3 regions of the Lachnoclostridium phytofermentans ISDg genome follow, and region 3 is predicted to be linked to each of the others. Evidence: riboswitches for the same ligand, from Rfam matches in the RefSeq annotation. Region 3 holds a riboswitch; each other region holds the start of a gene.
The links. A riboswitch is a leader RNA that binds a small molecule or an ion and turns the genes downstream of it on or off. The one in region 3 is predicted to bind cobalamin.

Region 1: it holds a riboswitch for cobalamin, as region 3 does, so the genes downstream of both, CPHY_RS03050 (ABC transporter substrate-binding protein) here and cbiQ (cobalt ECF transporter T component CbiQ) in region 3, are expected to answer to the same signal.
Region 2: it holds a riboswitch for cobalamin, as region 3 does, so the genes downstream of both, cobT (nicotinate-nucleotide--dimethylbenzimidazole phosphoribosyltransferase) here and cbiQ (cobalt ECF transporter T component CbiQ) in region 3, are expected to answer to the same signal.

What each region holds. Positions count from the first base shown of each region.
Region 1 is NC_010001.1:717,505-723,287, forward strand. It holds gene CPHY_RS03040 (response regulator) at 1-986, shown strand, start outside; gene CPHY_RS03045 (hypothetical protein) at 1,351-1,803, shown strand; cobalamin riboswitch at 2,035-2,265, shown strand; gene CPHY_RS03050 (ABC transporter substrate-binding protein) at 2,437-3,456, shown strand; gene CPHY_RS03055 (FecCD family ABC transporter permease) at 3,529-4,569, shown strand; gene CPHY_RS03060 (ABC transporter ATP-binding protein) at 4,571-5,365, shown strand.
Region 2 is NC_010001.1:1,394,163-1,399,945, forward strand. It holds gene CPHY_RS05825 (right-handed parallel beta-helix repeat-containing protein) at 16-1,575, opposite strand; cobalamin riboswitch at 1,903-2,106, shown strand; gene cobT (nicotinate-nucleotide--dimethylbenzimidazole phosphoribosyltransferase) at 2,333-3,400, shown strand; gene CPHY_RS05835 (bifunctional adenosylcobinamide kinase/adenosylcobinamide-phosphate guanylyltransferase) at 3,397-3,957, shown strand; gene CPHY_RS05840 (adenosylcobinamide-GDP ribazoletransferase) at 3,923-4,708, shown strand; gene CPHY_RS20650 (bifunctional adenosylcobinamide kinase/adenosylcobinamide-phosphate guanylyltransferase) at 4,686-5,102, shown strand; gene CPHY_RS05850 (histidine phosphatase family protein) at 5,080-5,712, shown strand; gene cbiB (adenosylcobinamide-phosphate synthase CbiB) at 5,740-5,783, shown strand, end outside.
Region 3 is NC_010001.1:1,721,875-1,727,657, forward strand. It holds gene CPHY_RS07205 (cobyrinate a,c-diamide synthase) at 1-585, shown strand, start outside; gene CPHY_RS07210 (cob(I)yrinic acid a,c-diamide adenosyltransferase) at 622-1,146, shown strand; gene CPHY_RS07215 (precorrin-8X methylmutase) at 1,159-1,803, shown strand; cobalamin riboswitch at 2,038-2,243, shown strand; gene cbiQ (cobalt ECF transporter T component CbiQ) at 2,453-3,352, shown strand; gene CPHY_RS07225 (energy-coupling factor ABC transporter ATP-binding protein) at 3,373-4,224, shown strand; gene CPHY_RS07230 (energy-coupling factor ABC transporter permease) at 4,295-5,047, shown strand; gene CPHY_RS07235 (energy-coupling factor ABC transporter substrate-binding protein) at 5,047-5,379, shown strand; gene CPHY_RS07240 (sirohydrochlorin cobaltochelatase) at 5,547-5,783, shown strand, end outside.

The sequences.
Region 1 (5,783 bases), 1.0 Mb from region 3:
TTGAAACTGCAGGAGGCGGACGGGATGCCTTAGAAAAGGTGGCTGAAAAAGATTATGACTTAATTTTTATGGATCTCATGATGCCAGAAATAGATGGAGTTGAAACTGCGAAAAGGATACATAAATTAGTGGGAAAATTCGGTCAGGTGATTATAGCGATTTCAGGTGCTCTCATCGGTGAAAATGAAAAAATCGCAACAACAAATGAATTTTCTGATGTATTAGAAAAACCAATTGAGGCAGATAAGCTAAGTCAATGTTTAAAAAGATGGTTACCAAAAGAAAAATTATGTGAGAATTTGATAGATTCCTTTCACGAGATTGGGGAAAGAACGGATGAAGTATCAGAATTTATAGAAATATTTCAACAGGTTACTACGCTTGATTGTAGATTAGGCTTGCATTATGCTCTAAATCAGGTGGATAATTATATCCGCATAGCAGAAGCATCGATGAAACAATTAATTCAATCAAAAGATAAGTTAGAACTTATTACAGAAGAGAAAGAACGTGGTATTATGCAAGCAGAATGCCATTCTTTAAAAAGTATATTGTATCATTTGGGATCAAGAGAATTAGCGGAAGATGCAACTGCCCTTGAAATGAAAAGAATGAGCGAGGAATCATTGGAACATAATAATTCTATCCATGAATGCCAGATGGAACAACTAAAGAGATTTCTCATGCGCATTAACTTATTTTGTAGTGAACTCGAACAAGCGTTAATCGCATATAATAATAGAAGAAATCCTAAGAATGAAACCATGGGGATTTCTAACTGTTCTAAAGAAGTAATCGCAAAGCAGCAGGGGAAAGTATTATATCATATTAGTCATTATGAATATTTTGAGATTATAAATGGATTAAGACTACTGTTAACGATGGTATCTAAGGAAAATCAAAAAAAGATTCATCAAGCGATGGAAGCAGCGGAAGAATTTGATTATGAAAACACTGCAAAGTATGTGAATCAAATTATAATTTGATGAAATTAAGATTTGAGAAAATTAAGATTTGAAAGAATAGAGATAAAAAGTCTAAGTAATTTCGAAAAAAGGGCAGAGGAGAAGCCCGGTAGAGGGGGAGGGTAACTGCCGGGCTTTGTTTTATGAAAAAAATTATCTTGTAAACATATTTATGTTATATTTGTATTATAAGATATGAATATGATGATAGTATGGCTAACTTATGAACATTTTGTGAATATATAATTTATTGTTCATGACATAGCCAAGTTTTGTCATCTTATTTTCAAATTTTACAAACTAACCAGAAATTACAAGACTTTATTAGAGGACTTCGCAAATACTAAAGACAGGTTCAATTCCACCGAAAGGAAATGGGGATATGATGAGTGTATTCAAGAAATTAATACGCAAGGAATTAGGAGAAGTCAACTACAATAAGTATTTCACATACATTCAAAAAAATCTCAAGAACAAATCACTAGAGAGTAAAGAGGTCTTTGAGGATATCTACACCAGGCTTAAGGATAAAGATATTGAATCGATTGCACGGATGCATGATAGATTAAACGATGCTATGTTGCTTGCTTTTCGAATCAGTAAAAATTATATGTTTGCTGTGGTATTCTATATTGCTGCCTCTACATTTATTCTATTGAAAGGTTTAGTACCAATGATTGCGATTACTGCTCTTGGTACGATGAGCGTTCTGTTTCTAATGAAGACTTATGAATTTGTTCTCAATAAATATTGCTTTATTGATGCTCAGATCGTTTTAGTATATAAGTCTGTCTTAGAAAAGATTATTTTGGGCCATGTGAAAAGGCGTAACTTATGATAATAGATACGTTTACTAATATATATTCCATGTATATTTAATGTATATATCAGGAAGATAGTATTTCATAGAATAAATAGGTTGGCTTTTCCAATAAAGTTACAAAATGAAACGTAATAGGAGAAGGACTGTCATTAAATCTTTTATGACAGTCTTTTTTTGATGAGTAATTATTATCTATGTGATTTCTTGTTGTTAAAATTTACTTGTATTGTATCCAAGTTACGGGTATAATAATTGCGACCATGTGGTGCTTCTTAATATAAGTTAAAAGGGAATGTGGTGAAAATCCACAGCAGCCCCCGTTACTGTCAATGGAATGAAAATTGCGGAAGTGTCATTGTATCTTCTTTAGCGTTAAGGATACGGCTCCTAGCCTTAAAAAGCGAAGAATGATATGAGAAGACAGCAATGAGTAAAATGACCATGAGCCAGGAAACCTGCCATATGAGAATGAATCATCTGCACTCGGAGGGAGTTGCGGATCAAAAAGGGAGTAAGTGTGAAGAGAATATCTAAGGCGCCAAAAGACGCCGCCTAAGAAATTCTAAAACTTTACACAGACAAGTTTGTGCTGCGCCAAACCCACGCCATTAGCGGCTCCTAAAAAGATAGTCGCAGCATGGAGGCTAAATGAAGAAATTTAAAAAACTATTGACACTTGGATTGATTCTAACCATTGTCATGACAGGTTGTGGGACAAAAGCAGGCAATGAGAATCATGAAACTAATGAAATGCCAACTTCAGAGGCACAAATTACTGCTCAGCCATCAACTGGCACAGAACCAGCCACAACCCCGACTGGCTTACCAGAGGATACTACAGAGAATAATGAAACTAAGTACCCACTCACAGTTACCGATACTATGGGAACTACCATTACGTTTGAAAATGAACCTCAAACAATGATATCGTTTTCTCCTAGTATCACAGAGATATTATATGCACTTTCGCTATCAGATAAATTGATTGGACGTACGGATTATTGTGATTATCCAGCGGAAGCATTGTCTATTGAATCTATCGGAGATTTTTATAATCCTGATATAGAAAAAGTTGTAAGTCTAGCTCCAGATGTTGTATTAGCTTCTTCCCTATGGACGGAAGATGTTATTCAAAAATTTAAAGAGGTTGGAATTACGGTCGTTGTAGCGAATGAAGATAAAGATGTTGCTGGTATCTATGGGATGATTGATTTAATTGGACAGATATTTAATTGTCAGGATAATTCAGCAAAGCTTGTAGAAACAATGAAAACACAAATAGAAGATGTAACAAAGAAGGTTGCGTCACTTCCTAAGAAGACTGTATATTATGTAGTAGGTTTTGGGGAATACGGAGATTATACAGCCGGAGGTGATACCTTTATCGGAAATTTATTAACACTAGCAGGTGGAGATAATATTGCTAAAAATGTTAGTGGATGGTCATATACATTAGAAAGTTTAATTGATGCAGACCCAGAGGTAATTATTTTAGATTCCAGTATGAAGGATAGCTTTATCTCAAGTGATAACTATAAAGATTTAAGTGCTGTAAAGAATAATCAAGTGTATAGTATTGATAATAATTTACTGGAACGTCAAAGTTATCGTGTTGCTGATGGAATTTTAGAGGTAGCAAAAATACTGCATCCAGAAGCATTTCAATAGATACTGGAGTAAATACGCAACTTTGTACCTGTGGTTCAAAGTTTGCAGTTATGGAAAGGCCTGATTATTAATATGAACAAAAGAAAGACTTCATTTTATTATCTAGTGTTTACGTTGCTACTACTTATTACGATTATTGTCACAGCATCAGTTGGTTCAGCCAACATAACAATATATGATAGTTTAAAGGTCCTTCTAAGTAAAATACCGATTATTAGAAAGTTAATAGAAACTTCGGATATACCTAAAAATTATGTTACGATTATTTGGAATATTCGAATACCTAGGATTTTACTCTCTGGTTTAAGCGGAGCCTCACTTGCGTTAGTAGGGGCATGTTTTCAAGGATTATTTCGTAATCCACTTGCAGACCCACAGATACTTGGCATTTCCTCTGGTGCAGCTCTTGGAGCTACGATAGCTACACTAAGTGGTATGACGATATCATTTTTTGGTCTGGGTGTGATAGGGGCATTTGCCTTTGTTGGAGCTCTACTTACTGTTTTCTTAGTATACCAAATTGCGTTTACTGGAAGTACTGGTTCAGTTACTCATATTGTGCTAACTGGTACAGCGATTAGTTCTATGTTGTCTGCTATGATTTCCTTATTAATGAGTATTAGAAGAGAGCAGATAGAAAAGGTTTATATGTGGACTCTTGGAAGCTTTTCTGCAGCTAGCATGAAGAAAGTCGGATTTCTTCTCCTGTTTTTTGTTGTCTGTGCTACGATAATTATTGTGTATGCGAGAGAACTAAACATTATAGCGGCAGGTGAGGAAACTGCAGAAAGTCTTGGTATTGATACATTGAAAGTGAAGAGAACTCTTATCATAGTTGGTTCACTTTTGGTAGCCGCTTGCGTCTCGGTTTGTGGTATTATAGGCTTTGTCGGTTTAATTATACCTCATATGATACGATTGCTACTTGGTCCAAGACACGAGAGATTATTGCCATTTAGTTGTATCTTTGGTGCCTTTTTCTTAATTGTTTGTGATACTTTAGCAAGAACCTTAAGAGCACCTGGAGAATTACCAGTCGGAGTTATTACCGCATTATTTGGAGCACCATATTTCTTATTATTACTATATCGTGATAAGAAAAGGATGGTGTAAGATGGATAAATTACAGACAATACAAATAAATGAACTTACTTGGCAGCCACAAAAAGAGGAGGATGCAATCTTAAAAGAGATATGTGCGACTTTTTTACAGGGAGGGTTTTACGGTATTTTGGGGCCAAACGGATCCGGAAAAACCTCATTTATTCGCCATATCCTAAGATTGTTACCAGTAGAGTCAGGAAGAATATTCCTTGAAAATAAGGAAATTACAAGTTATAAACGTAACGATATAGCGAAAAAGATGTCCCTAGTCCCACAAAACACCAACATCGAAACAAGATTCACAGCATATGAAATTGTGATGATGGGGCGAGCACCTTATCAAAAAAGGTTTCAAGCAGTCAGTGATAAGGATAGAGAAATTGTAAACGAAGCTATGAAGATGACGAATTGCTATCACTTACGTGAAGCTATATTTTCCAGGTTAAGCGGTGGAGAAAAACAGAGGGTTATTACAGCTAGAGCAATCGCTCAGCAGACACCTTGGTTGTTTTTAGACGAACCAGTAGCTCATTTGGATGTTCGGTATCAGATGGAATTAATGAAATATTTAAAGAAGTTAAATGATACGAAGAACACATCGATTATAACTGTACTTCACGACATCAATTTAGCTGCAAGGTATTGTAAACAGATTGTTTTAATGAAAGATGGAAGAATCGTAGCAGCAGGGGAAACAAAACAAGTATTAACGATTGATAATCTGAATCAAGTATTTGAAATTCTCTTCTATGAACTAGAGAATGAAGCATTAGGTGGTACTTATTTCATTCCAACTCCGTCTTAGAAAAATATAAATAATCAAAATTGAATTAAAAAGCAGGAGTTTTTGAAGTGGACTTCAATGGCTTCTGCTTTTATTCGATTGATAAAGAAAAGTTCGCGGAAGCGAGCTTTTTTGATTTCCCATAAACCATAAGCTATCTGAGGGATGTACACTCACCCTGTGGACTCAGCAAGACGAATTGCATTTGATTAGAAAAGTGATTTCGCTTTCAAGTTTAAAACTTGATGAGCCTAAAGTGGCAAATTCAATCTGTTCTTTTTTTCTTCGCCTTAAAATCTTATATTAAATAAAAATGCTAAAATATTTTACAAAGTGTGGAACAAATGGAAATATATATCGTCTAATGCATAGAACAATAATTCGGATAAAGAATTTTGGAAGAAGTGTAAAGAAAATTTCTAAGGTTTCAAAAGACGCC
Region 2 (5,783 bases), 330 kb from region 3:
AACAAAACTAACAAATTACTTTTTTACTTTCGGTGTATTATTTTTAACCGTATGTCCATCTTTTGTATCTGCATAAATAGCTTGAGCAGCGGCTACACCGGTGATCTTATTCCAGGTAACATTGCAGTTTCTTGTAGTTGAATTTAGATAAATACCATTTTTGGCTGTCACGTTTATCTTATTACTATAGATCTTTAAATTTTGGGTATATGATACACCAATTCCTCCATAATAGCTGTTTTTCGCTCCCGCTTTACTAATCTGGTTCCAGTATAGATTACCTGAGTTACTATTGTGTACGCAAATTGCATAACGATAGGTATCAGTGATATAGTTGCTACCAATATAACAGTTAGGGGAGTATTCTACAAAGATTCCATAGCGGGCTGTCTTTGTTAGCTTATTCTTTCTAATAGAAACATTGGATAAAGGTCGTGCTTTGCTACCAATAACACGTATTCCATCACCCCAGGTAAGCGTTGAACCTTCTAGATATTGTCTCATATTCTTAATAGTATTTCCCTCAATTACGATGCGATAATTTTTAGGAAGGGGCTGTTTTTTCGTACTTGGAAGAGCAGGAAGATAATTCATCTCCTCATTTGCAATTGTCGTATAGACAAGAATCCCAACACCTGCTCTATCTATGATATTGTTTTTTATATTGGTGTTTGTATAGTTATAAACTTTAATGGCAGCTTCCGAGATATCATGAAGCCTATTATTCTCAATTGTTATGTTAGTATGGAAAACTCCTTGGACAGAAGTATGGGAACCAATACCGCGGGGAAAGTTGTATATTAGGTTATCTTTTATGACAATTGTATCACATGGTAAATCGTCATATAGGATAGAACTTGACTGCATGGAAGGAACGATGATATTGTCATGAACGATGTCGAGCTGAATCGCTTCTTTTAACGTTTCACCATTATAACCAAAGAGTATGCAATTTTCTATAGTACCGTTTTTAACACCAGCAAAGGTAATAAGGTGGCTTTTGTCTGGTACATTACGAATGGTTGCGTTTTTAACGGTAACATTTGTAGCGTGTATAAAACGAAAACTCTCCGTACCCTTGTTATAGCCTGCTATCATAGAGGAATCCCAGATACCCCCATCGATGGTGATATTTTCGGTAGTAGAATAACCACCGTTATCTTTACTCATATCATTTGCAATCATGGCTCCACGTTGGTGGTTCTTCATTAATTTAGCTCCAGTAGAAACAATAATTGTAGTATTAGAATAGATACGAAGTTCTTGATCAAGTACATAGGTACCATATGGTATTCTTATGGTTAGGTTGTATACATTATTCTTGTTATAATCTAATAATTGCTGAATTTCCGACGCGGTCGCATTTTTTGTAACGCTAACGTCGAGATCTATCTTATTTTGACCTTGTCGGACTGATACCTCGTGAGATCCTACATTAGAAGTGATGAAGCGAGAGGTTGTTATAAGTGGGGGGGAGATTTTATATGAAGTAGCGTGAGCTACTGGGATAGTTGTAATATATCCAGATAAAACCAGAGATGTTACTAGAGTGCCTAATTTAACTTTGTAGTTCATATTCATTACCATTCTTTCGTATTTTAGATATCTTAAGTATTTCATAAAAGTGCGACAAAAAAGAGTCAAATAGGTTACATCTTTTTGTCAGGAGATTCAGAACATGAGGATATTTTGTTATAGAATTACCAAAATGAAATATTTCTGTAATAATATTGTAACATTTTTAAAGTAGTTATTCCATTGTATATTATTGGTTATTATCAGGGATTATAAGGATTAATTACGGTAGATACTTTACATCCTTTGATTTTTTAGTTATAATGAAGCGGGTTTAATTTCCAAATAAGAGAATTAAATTTTTTACATGTACTGAAATTCTATCTTAAAAATATAATGTAGAGAGGTGCCTTGGCATGATTTATAGCCAAGGATAATAGGGAAATGGGTGAAAAATCCCATGCGGTCCCGCCGCTGTAATGGAAGAGCATACTTCACTTACGAATGTAGGACATGTCACTGAGTAATCGGGAAGACTGTAGTATGTGCTGAAGCCAAAGCCAGAAGACCTGCCTCACTATAAGAAATAACACAAGGCTACGGTGAATAGCTGGTGTAGTAAAGAACTCATTTAGGGAGTTTTTTTGTTATGCCTCTTATGCTATTTTGTGTATGAGGCATTTTTTAGTTTATAGGAATTTGCGCTGCAATTTCCTATATGTATGGTTAAGTCACGTTGGTCATTATTGCAAGAATAAGGGAAAGACCTTAAAAAGGGAAAGTCCATAAAAAGGTATGAGACAAGAAAGGAATTATTATGGAGCGGGAAATTGATTGTAAACTTATCATAAGACAGCTGATAACAAGAGATTTTAGTGAAATTGAAGAAAGAAAAAGAGAAGCTAATAAGTACTGGGATAAGATTGCAAAACCACTTTATGGACTTGGATATCTGGAGGATGCTGTTGCAACACTGGTTTCTATCAATCCTAAGATAACGCTTAAGAAACGTTGTTGCATGGTATTTTGTGCGGACAATGGGATTGTAGCACAGGGGATTTCCCAGACTGGAAGTGAAGTGACTGCGGTTGTAGCTCAAAATATTCTTCATGGGAGAGCCAGCATCAATCATTTTGCAAAAGTGGCTAACGCTGAGGTAATTCCAGTTGATGTTGGTATGCTAACTGAAGTAGAGGAAATGCGCTGTCTGAAGGCAAGAAGAGGAACAAGAGACTTTTCTCAGATGGAGGCTATGACAGAAGATGAGTTATGTAATTGTATAGAAGCCGGTATCTTATTAGTGAAGGAATACAAAGAATCAGGTTATGAAATTATAGCAACGGGGGAGATGGGAATTGGCAATACGACTACCAGTAGCGCTGTCACTGCTGCTCTCCTTCAAGTACCTGCGAAGAATGTAACAGGAAAGGGAGCAGGCTTAAGTAAGGAAGGAATTACGCATAAGGCAAAGATAATCGAGGAAGCAATCGCTTTTCATCATTTAAACCCAGAGGAGCCTTGGGAAATCTTAAAGAAGGTTGGAGGCTTTGATTTGGCAGCCATGGTTGGTGTCTATCTTGGAGGAGCATTTTTTGAGGTACCTATTGTCATTGATGGTTTTATATCCTCAGCAGCAGCGCTTCTAGCTACCAGATTATGTGAACCTTGCAAATATACGATGGTTGCCTCTCATCAATCTGGTGAGCCAGCCGCACAAATGATACTGGAAGAACTTAAACTAAATCCTATCATCCAATGTCGCCTATCTTTAGGTGAGGGAACAGGAGCTGTTGCGGTAATGCCACTACTTGAGATGGCATTAAGTGAATATCGCAGTATGCCAACCTTTACTGATATACAAATAGAGGAGTATAAACCATTATGAGATATTTAATCACCGGAGGCAGCGGGAGTGGCAAGTCTGCCTATGCAGAAGAAATTGCGGATTCTTTCAATTTGCCTGTGTATTATCTAGCTACGATGCAAGTGTATGGAGAAGAAGGAAAGAAGCGTGTAAAGAGACATCGTTTACTACGAAGCGGAAGAAATTTTCATACAATTGAGAAATCGCTGACGGTGAATGAAGTATCTATTCCCAAAGATAGCGTCGTGTTATTGGAATGTTTATCTAATCTTCTAGCAAATGAGATGTTTGATCCGATAGGAATTGGTGCGGATGGGGTGATAGATGGAGTACTAAGACAAGTTGAGCTGCTTTCTGAAAAAACGACACACTTAATTGTAGTATCCAATGATATCGGATTTGATGGAATCAGTTACGACGAGGGTACTTCCTTATATATCAAAGCACTTGGAGAACTTCATACAAGGTTAGCAGTAGACTTTGAGCACGTTGATGAAGTAGTTTGTGGTATTCCTTTAAATCATAAAGGGGAAAGAGGTTATTATGAAGTGGCTAAATTCTTTATGGATTGCATTTAGTATGTATTCAAAGATTAGAGTTCCCATGAAGGAATGGGAGGAATCGTCTATGCGTTATGCGATTTGTTTCTTTCCCTTGATTGGGGCGGTGATAGGAGGAGTGTTCTTTCTTACCTTTCAAATAGGACATCTTCTTAAGCTTGGTGATATCTTAATCGCAGCTTTGCTAACATCAATTCCAATCTTAATATCTGGTGGGATTCATATGGATGGTTATTGTGATACCATGGATGCAATTTCTTCTTACCAGTCTAAAGAACGAAGATTAGAAATATTAAAGGATCCGCATTCCGGAGCATTTGCAATTATTCGTAGCGGAGTTTATTTTTTGTTGTACTTTGGTATGGTTTCGGTTTTAACTTTAAAAAGCAGTATTATCATCGCCATATTTTTTGTTGTGTCAAGAGCCTTAAGTGGTTTAGCAGTCGTTCAATTCAAGACAGCAAAATCAAATGGTCTGGTAGCAACATTTCAGCAAGCAGCACATAAAAGGAAGGTAACAATCAGTATGGTTATCTACTTAGTGATTACTGTAATAGGCATGTTATTGGTTTCTCCAATTCTAACAGTAGTTGGAATGTTAACAGCTTTGCTATGTTTTATTCGGTATAAGAAGTTAGCATATCAGTTGTTTGGAGGTACGACAGGAGATTTAGCAGGTTATTTTTTAGTACGTTGTGAACTGATGGCTGGATTAGCTGTCGTAATTGCGGAAGGAGTAATAATATATGGAACTGGTCATTGGTGGTAGGGCTTCAGGAAAATTAGAATATACTATGAAAGTTTCAGGATTAGCTATAGATGCTGTAGCAGAGAGCGTAATAGATGAGACAAAGCAGATACTTAATTCTTTACAGGATACTATTCGTGAGTGGATGAAAGAAGATTATTCTTCACTTTCGGATGAAGAGATGATAACAAAATATTTAGGACGACTACACGGATATATTAAGAAAAATCCGAATTGTTTTATTATCTGTGATGAAGTCGGTCTTGGAGTAGTTCCCTTAGAGGCTATAGAGAGAAGTTATCGTGAAGTGGTTGGAAGAGTTCTCTGTGAACTTGCAAAGTTAAGTAAAAAGGTACATCGAGTCTATTATGGGATTGGAGCGATAATAAAAGATGAAACGAATTGCACTCATTAGGCATGGGCTAACGAAAGGAAATCTTAGCAAGTGTTATATCGGGAAAACGGACGAACCTTTATGCGAAGAAGGTATCAACGAACTTCTATTAAAAAAAGAAAGAGGTTGCTATCCTTCTACGGAAAACATTTATTGTTCTCCAATGCTTCGATGCCAGATGACTGCTAATTTAATTTATCCTAACAGAGAACTTAAATTTGTACATGATTTTAGAGAATGTGATTTTGGATTATTTGAAGGGAAAAATTATAAGCAGCTTTCGAATGAACCTTTGTATCAACAGTGGATTGATTCTAATGGTACGATGCCATTTCCATCAGGTGAAGCGAGAGAAGAGTTTGAGCATCGTTGTAGGGAAGCCTATCGTAAGGTGATAAATGAAGTTTTTACAGAGACATCTATGAAAAATATGGGTAGAACAGATAACAGGATAATATCAGAAAAAGAAGCAGATGCAGCCCTCATCGTACATGGCGGAACTATCATGGCAATCTTATCAGCATTTGCGAAGGAAAAGAAAGATTACTATGCCTGGGGCTGTGGAAACGGGGAAGGTTATCTGCTAGAAGTTAGGAACGATGGACGCTTAGAAGTGATTCGTGAGATTTAGTTATTGTTCGGTGATTTTGGAGGTTTCATGAATATTACAATTATAGCATTTTTATTAGGGTTTCTCTTAGA
Region 3 (5,783 bases):
TATTATCAGGATAATCTGGATCTCTTACAGGAGATGGGAGCCAAGCTGGTTGAATTCTCTCCGATACATGATAAAGAACTACCAAAACATATTGATGGCATTCTGTTGGGTGGCGGATATCCAGAATTGGTAGCAGAAAAGCTCAGTGCAAATAAAAGTATGAGGGAGAGCATTAAGGCTGCATTAAACAATGGGCTGCCTTGTCTTGCTGAATGCGGAGGCTTTATGTATCTCCACCAACAAATGGAGGACATATCAGGAAAAAGTTATCCTATGGTTGGGAGCATTGTTGGAGGAGTTTTTAAAACAGACAAATTAAAAAGGTTTGGTTATATAACCTTAACTGCAAACCAGGAACAAATGGTTGCTGATTGTGGTGACAGCATAGTGGCACATGAGTTTCACTATTTTGATAGTAATGCATGTGGAGAAAGCTTTACGGCCAGTAAGCCATTACGAAAGACACAGTGGAGCTGTATTCATGGAAATGAGAATATGGCGGTCGGATTTCCTCATCTCTATTACTATTCCAATATGAGAGTACCGTTTCGCTTCCTTAGCACATGTTTAAATAGAAAAAAGTGAAATTAGAATAAAATATGAAATGACAGAGAGGGGAATATGAGAGGCTTAATTCATATTTATGCAGGAGATGGAAAAGGTAAGACCACTGCATCCATTGGACTGAGTGTTCGATGTGCAGGTAGTGGAGGGGATGTAGTGTTTGCACAGTTCATAAAAAATAACCAATCAAGTGAGCTGAACATCCTTAAACAGTTACCTAATATTCAAGTTATAACCTGTGATAAAACATTTGGATTTATTTCAAAGTTAACAGAAAGTGAAAGACTTGAAGCGAAAAAAGTATATAGCGATCATTTTTGCAATGTGATAAAACAGGTAAAGTCAAAGGATTGCAAAATGCTTGTACTAGATGAGATTATTGGAGCATATAATTACAATGTAATTGATCGGCAAGAGTTAATTGACTTTTTGAAAAGCAAACCAGAATCCTTAGAAGTGATTTTGACGGGAAGGAATCCGGCTAAAGAATTGCTTGATATGGCAGACTATGTATCTGAGATAAAGAAAATAAAGCATCCATTTGACCAGGGGATTTGTGCAAGAATTGGAATTGAAAAGTAGGAGTTAATCAGAATGAAAATAGATTTAGAAAATGTTTTACCAGCTGATATTGAAAGGAGAAGTTTCGAAATAATCGAGCAGGAGTTAGGTGGGAGAATCCTTGATAAAGAAAAAGCTCCGATAATCAAACGCGTAATACATACATCTGCTGATTTTGAATATGCTGATTCATTGATGTTTTCTGAAAACGTAGTGGAATATGCCTTAGCTGCGATAAGACGAGGAGCCTGTATTGTCACCGATACTGAAATGGGAAAGGCGGGGATTAATAAAAAGGTTCTAGCGAAATATGGAGGTGAGGTACTTTGTTTTATGGCAGATGAGGAAGTTGCTAGGATTGCTAAGATAAACGGAAGTACAAGAGCAACCGCAAGTATAGATAAAGCAGCCCTACTCGATAAAGAAATCATATTTGCCATAGGGAATGCCCCTACTGCGCTTGTGCGTCTTTATGAACTGATAACTGAAAACAAAATAAAACCAGCTTTGGTAATAGGAGTCCCTGTTGGGTTTGTTAATGTGGTACAGTCAAAAGAGTTGGTCATCAATTCTTCAGCTCCATACATTGTCGCGCGAGGAAGAAAAGGCGGAAGTAATGTGGCAGCAGCAATATGTAATGCTTTGCTCTATATGGTTGATGAAACTAGAGGAGCATAATGTATTTAGAAATATTTTAGAATAATGTATTTAGAAATATTTTAGTATAATGTATTAAGAAATATTTTAGTATAATGTATTTAGAAATATTTTAACATAATGGATTTATAAATATTTTAGTGTAATGAGTCTGTAATTATTACTTGTAAATATTAGCGTTATGCATTTGTAAGTATTTTTTAACTCAGCCATATTCCTAAGTTAGAGTAAAATTTATTTATATAAAAAAACTGAATAGAATTGAATTATACAAATTTTGTGCGAGTTCTCTCGTACAGGAAGTTGGGTGCAATTCCCACACAGGAGCGCTACTGTGATAACGGAGCAGTTTTCGAAAAGAACCTGAATAGTATGTTCTTTGACCACTGGAAGTAATTCTGGGAAGGTGAAAAATTTGCGGTGATGTTTAAGTCAGAATACATTTGTATAATGAAATGTACTGTATATTGTTTCAATATACAAAAACTCTTCGATCTCAAGAGGTACACACCTGATAGCTGCAATTTTTTAGAGAAGATTGTATTATTTCTTTTACCCTAAAATAATTACAGTATATTTGTGTGCTAAAATTACAGAACAAAGCTGTATTGAGTTCGTTTGAACTTAGTATGGCTTTTTTTAATTTTAGATGGAAGGCAAGGTTATTTATATGACAAAATTAATTGCTTTTTGCACCATATTTGTGGTGGCTGTCATTTTTTCTATATGGGAATTTCGAAAAAAACATGTTCATAGCAACAGTGCACATAAGCATCATCATGGAATAAAACATAAGCATGGAGAAGGGTTTTCCATTGACTTATATGCTTATACATCTCATATCAGAGACTGGAGTTCTGATTTTAAAGTTACCTTTTCAGTCATAGTCATGATTTTAAGTATTGTACTGAACAATCCTTATGTATCCGTTGTAATTATTTTTGCAATGGCTTATATCACTGTGGTAAAAGGTGGTTTGTCGATAACAGAATATTTATCATTTTTGGCGATTCCATTATCTTTTATTTTGCTTGGTACATTTACGATTGCCATTGATTTTTCAAAAGAACCAATAGGTCAATATAATTTGTATCTTGGCTTTTGTTATGTATTTACTTCTTTAGTACAACTAAAGAAAATGTTGTTTTTAATACTTAAAGTTTTTGCAGCTGTAAGCGCTCTACAGATGATGACATTATCTACTCCATCAAGTGAAATCATCGCTGTTTTAAGAAAAGTTCATATGCCAAAACTCATTCTTGAATTAATGAACCTAATTTACCGTTTTATTTTTATTCTAGTTGATGTTTATAGGCAGATGAAAAACTCAGCAGAAGCACGTCAGGGTTATTGTGATTTTAGGACCTCTTGTATTACTTTTGGGAGTATTGCAAGTAATATGCTTGTCGTTTCACTGAAAAAGGCAAATGCTTATTACAATGCTATGGAAGCCAGATGTTACGATGGGGAATTACATTTTTTGGAAGAAAAAAAAGCGATAAAGTGGAATCAACTAATTGCAGCAACTGCATTTATTATGTTTCTGTTTTTGCTCTGGGGAATCATGTGATGGAGAGGAAAGTGTGAATAATGAAGAAACCAATATTACAGGTTGAAAATTTATATTATGCCTATGGAAGTGGAGAGACCGTATTAAACGGAGTGAATGTCGAGATTTACGAAGGCGAAAAAATAGCGGTGGTAGGCTCAAATGGTTCTGGAAAATCTACATTTTTTCTAAATGTGAATGGTGTACTGACCCCAGATCAGGGGGAAATAACTTACCGGGATACGATAATCAATAAGAAAAATTTAAGAGAACTTCGAAAAAACATTGGAATTGTATTTCAGGATGCAGATAACCAGATTATTGCTTCTACCGTAAGGGCTGAAGTAGGATTTGGTCCAATGAACTTAAAACTTCCCAAAGAGGAGGTTAAAAAACGGGTTGAAGAAGCATTGGAATACATGAACATTACGGAGTTTATTGACAGACCACCTCATTATTTAAGTGGAGGAGAAAAGAAGCGGGTATCGATTGCTGATATCATAGCTATGAAATCAGATGTCATCATATTTGATGAACCAACGGCAGCGTTGGATCCTTTAAATGCAACGATGCTAGAAGATGTTCTAGAGAAACTGAATATGGAAGGTAAAACAATGTTGATTTCTGTCCATGATGTGGATTTTGCATACCGATGGGCGGAAAGGGTGCTTGTATTTCATCGAGGAAAAATTATTGCGGATGGAACACCGCTAGAAATATTCCAAAATGAAGAAATTTTAATTCAAACAAATTTAAAGCAACCAATTATGTTAGAAGTCTATGAAGCTCTTATAGAAAAACAGATATTAGAGGATTTAAAGATATATCCCAAAACACCCGCGGAATTTAGAAATATCCTGGGGAACAAGTATAGTTCATTAAGCATGAGGTAAACGAAATGCTTTTGATAAATTAATGTAATAGTTTTTAGTGACGTCCCATTAAAAACAAAAAGGAGGAAAAATGAATAAGAAAGAAAAAAGAATTGTTGCTATTGCAGCAGCATTTGCGTTATGTTTTGGAATTTCTCCAGCAGTAAACGCAATGCACATCATGGAAGGATATCTTCCACCGAAATATTGTATCACTTGGGGGATACTGTCTATTCCATTCCTTGTAGCTGGATATTTTTCAATCAAGAAAACGGTATCTAAGCAACATAGATCGATTACTATGCTTGCGATGGCAGGTGCGTTTGTTTTCGTACTTTCATCCCTGAAGATACCTTCAGTTACAGGTAGCTGCTCACATATGACGGGTACCGGATTAGGTGCCATTTTATTTGGACCAAGTGCAGTTAGTATTCTTGGTATTATCGTACTTATTTTCCAAGCTATTTTACTTGCTCATGGTGGATTGACGACACTTGGCGCAAATACATTTTCAATGGCGATTGCAGGCCCATTTGTTTCGTTTGGCATCTATAAATTATGTCAAAAGTTAAAAGTTAATAAGCTTTCTGGAATTTTTCTTGCAGCATTTGTTGGTGATTTATTTACATACTGTGTAACGAGTATCCAGCTTGCTCTTGCCTATCCTTCAAGTAATGGTGGTGTAGGAGCTTCTGCTCTTAAATTCCTTGCAGTCTTTGCACCGACACAGGTACCATTGGCTATTATTGAAGGTATTTTAACTGTAGTTATTATGATTGGATTAGAAACATATGCGAAGGCAGAGCTGAACGATTTAGGCTTGGTGAATGGAGGTATTAATTAATGTCAAAGACAAAAAGAACAGTTATAATCTTATTAGTTGTTGCTGTATTAATTGCAGTTATCCCGTTATTCGTGTTAAAGGGCGCTGAATTCGGTGGCTCTGATGATGCAGGTAGCCAAGTTGTTTCAGAGATTACAGGCGAAGAATATGAACCATGGTTTACTCCTGTTATGGAAACATGGATTGGTGGAGAATTACCAGGTGAAATTGAAAGCTTAATCTTTTGCGTACAGACCGGTATTGGTGTAGGTGTTTTAGCTTTCTTTATGGGTAGATTTGTAGAGAGAACAAAAAAAGAAAATAGACAAGCAAAAGAAAATGTAATGAGTTAAATTCTAAGCCTCATCTAGTCTTATTCTGGATGGGGCTTGGAATTTTGGTATAGCAGTACCAAATACTAAGATGGTAAATTCTTAGATTAATACTATAAAGATAGGTAGAGGTGATAGTGTGGTAAATCAAGGCTTTTCACACTATTGCGACAGAATGGAGGATTTATATGAAAAGAAAAGCAATTCTTGTAGTAAGTTTTGGTACAAGTCATAATGATACACGTCAAAAGACGATTGATCAAATTGAGATGGATATACAACAGGAATATCTGGAGTATGCTATCTATCGTGCATTTACAAGTAAAATGATTATAAATATTCTAGGGAGTAGAGATGGAATTCATGTATTTACAATGACAGAAGCAATGGAGCAGATGAAACTAGATGGCATTGAAGAAGTTATT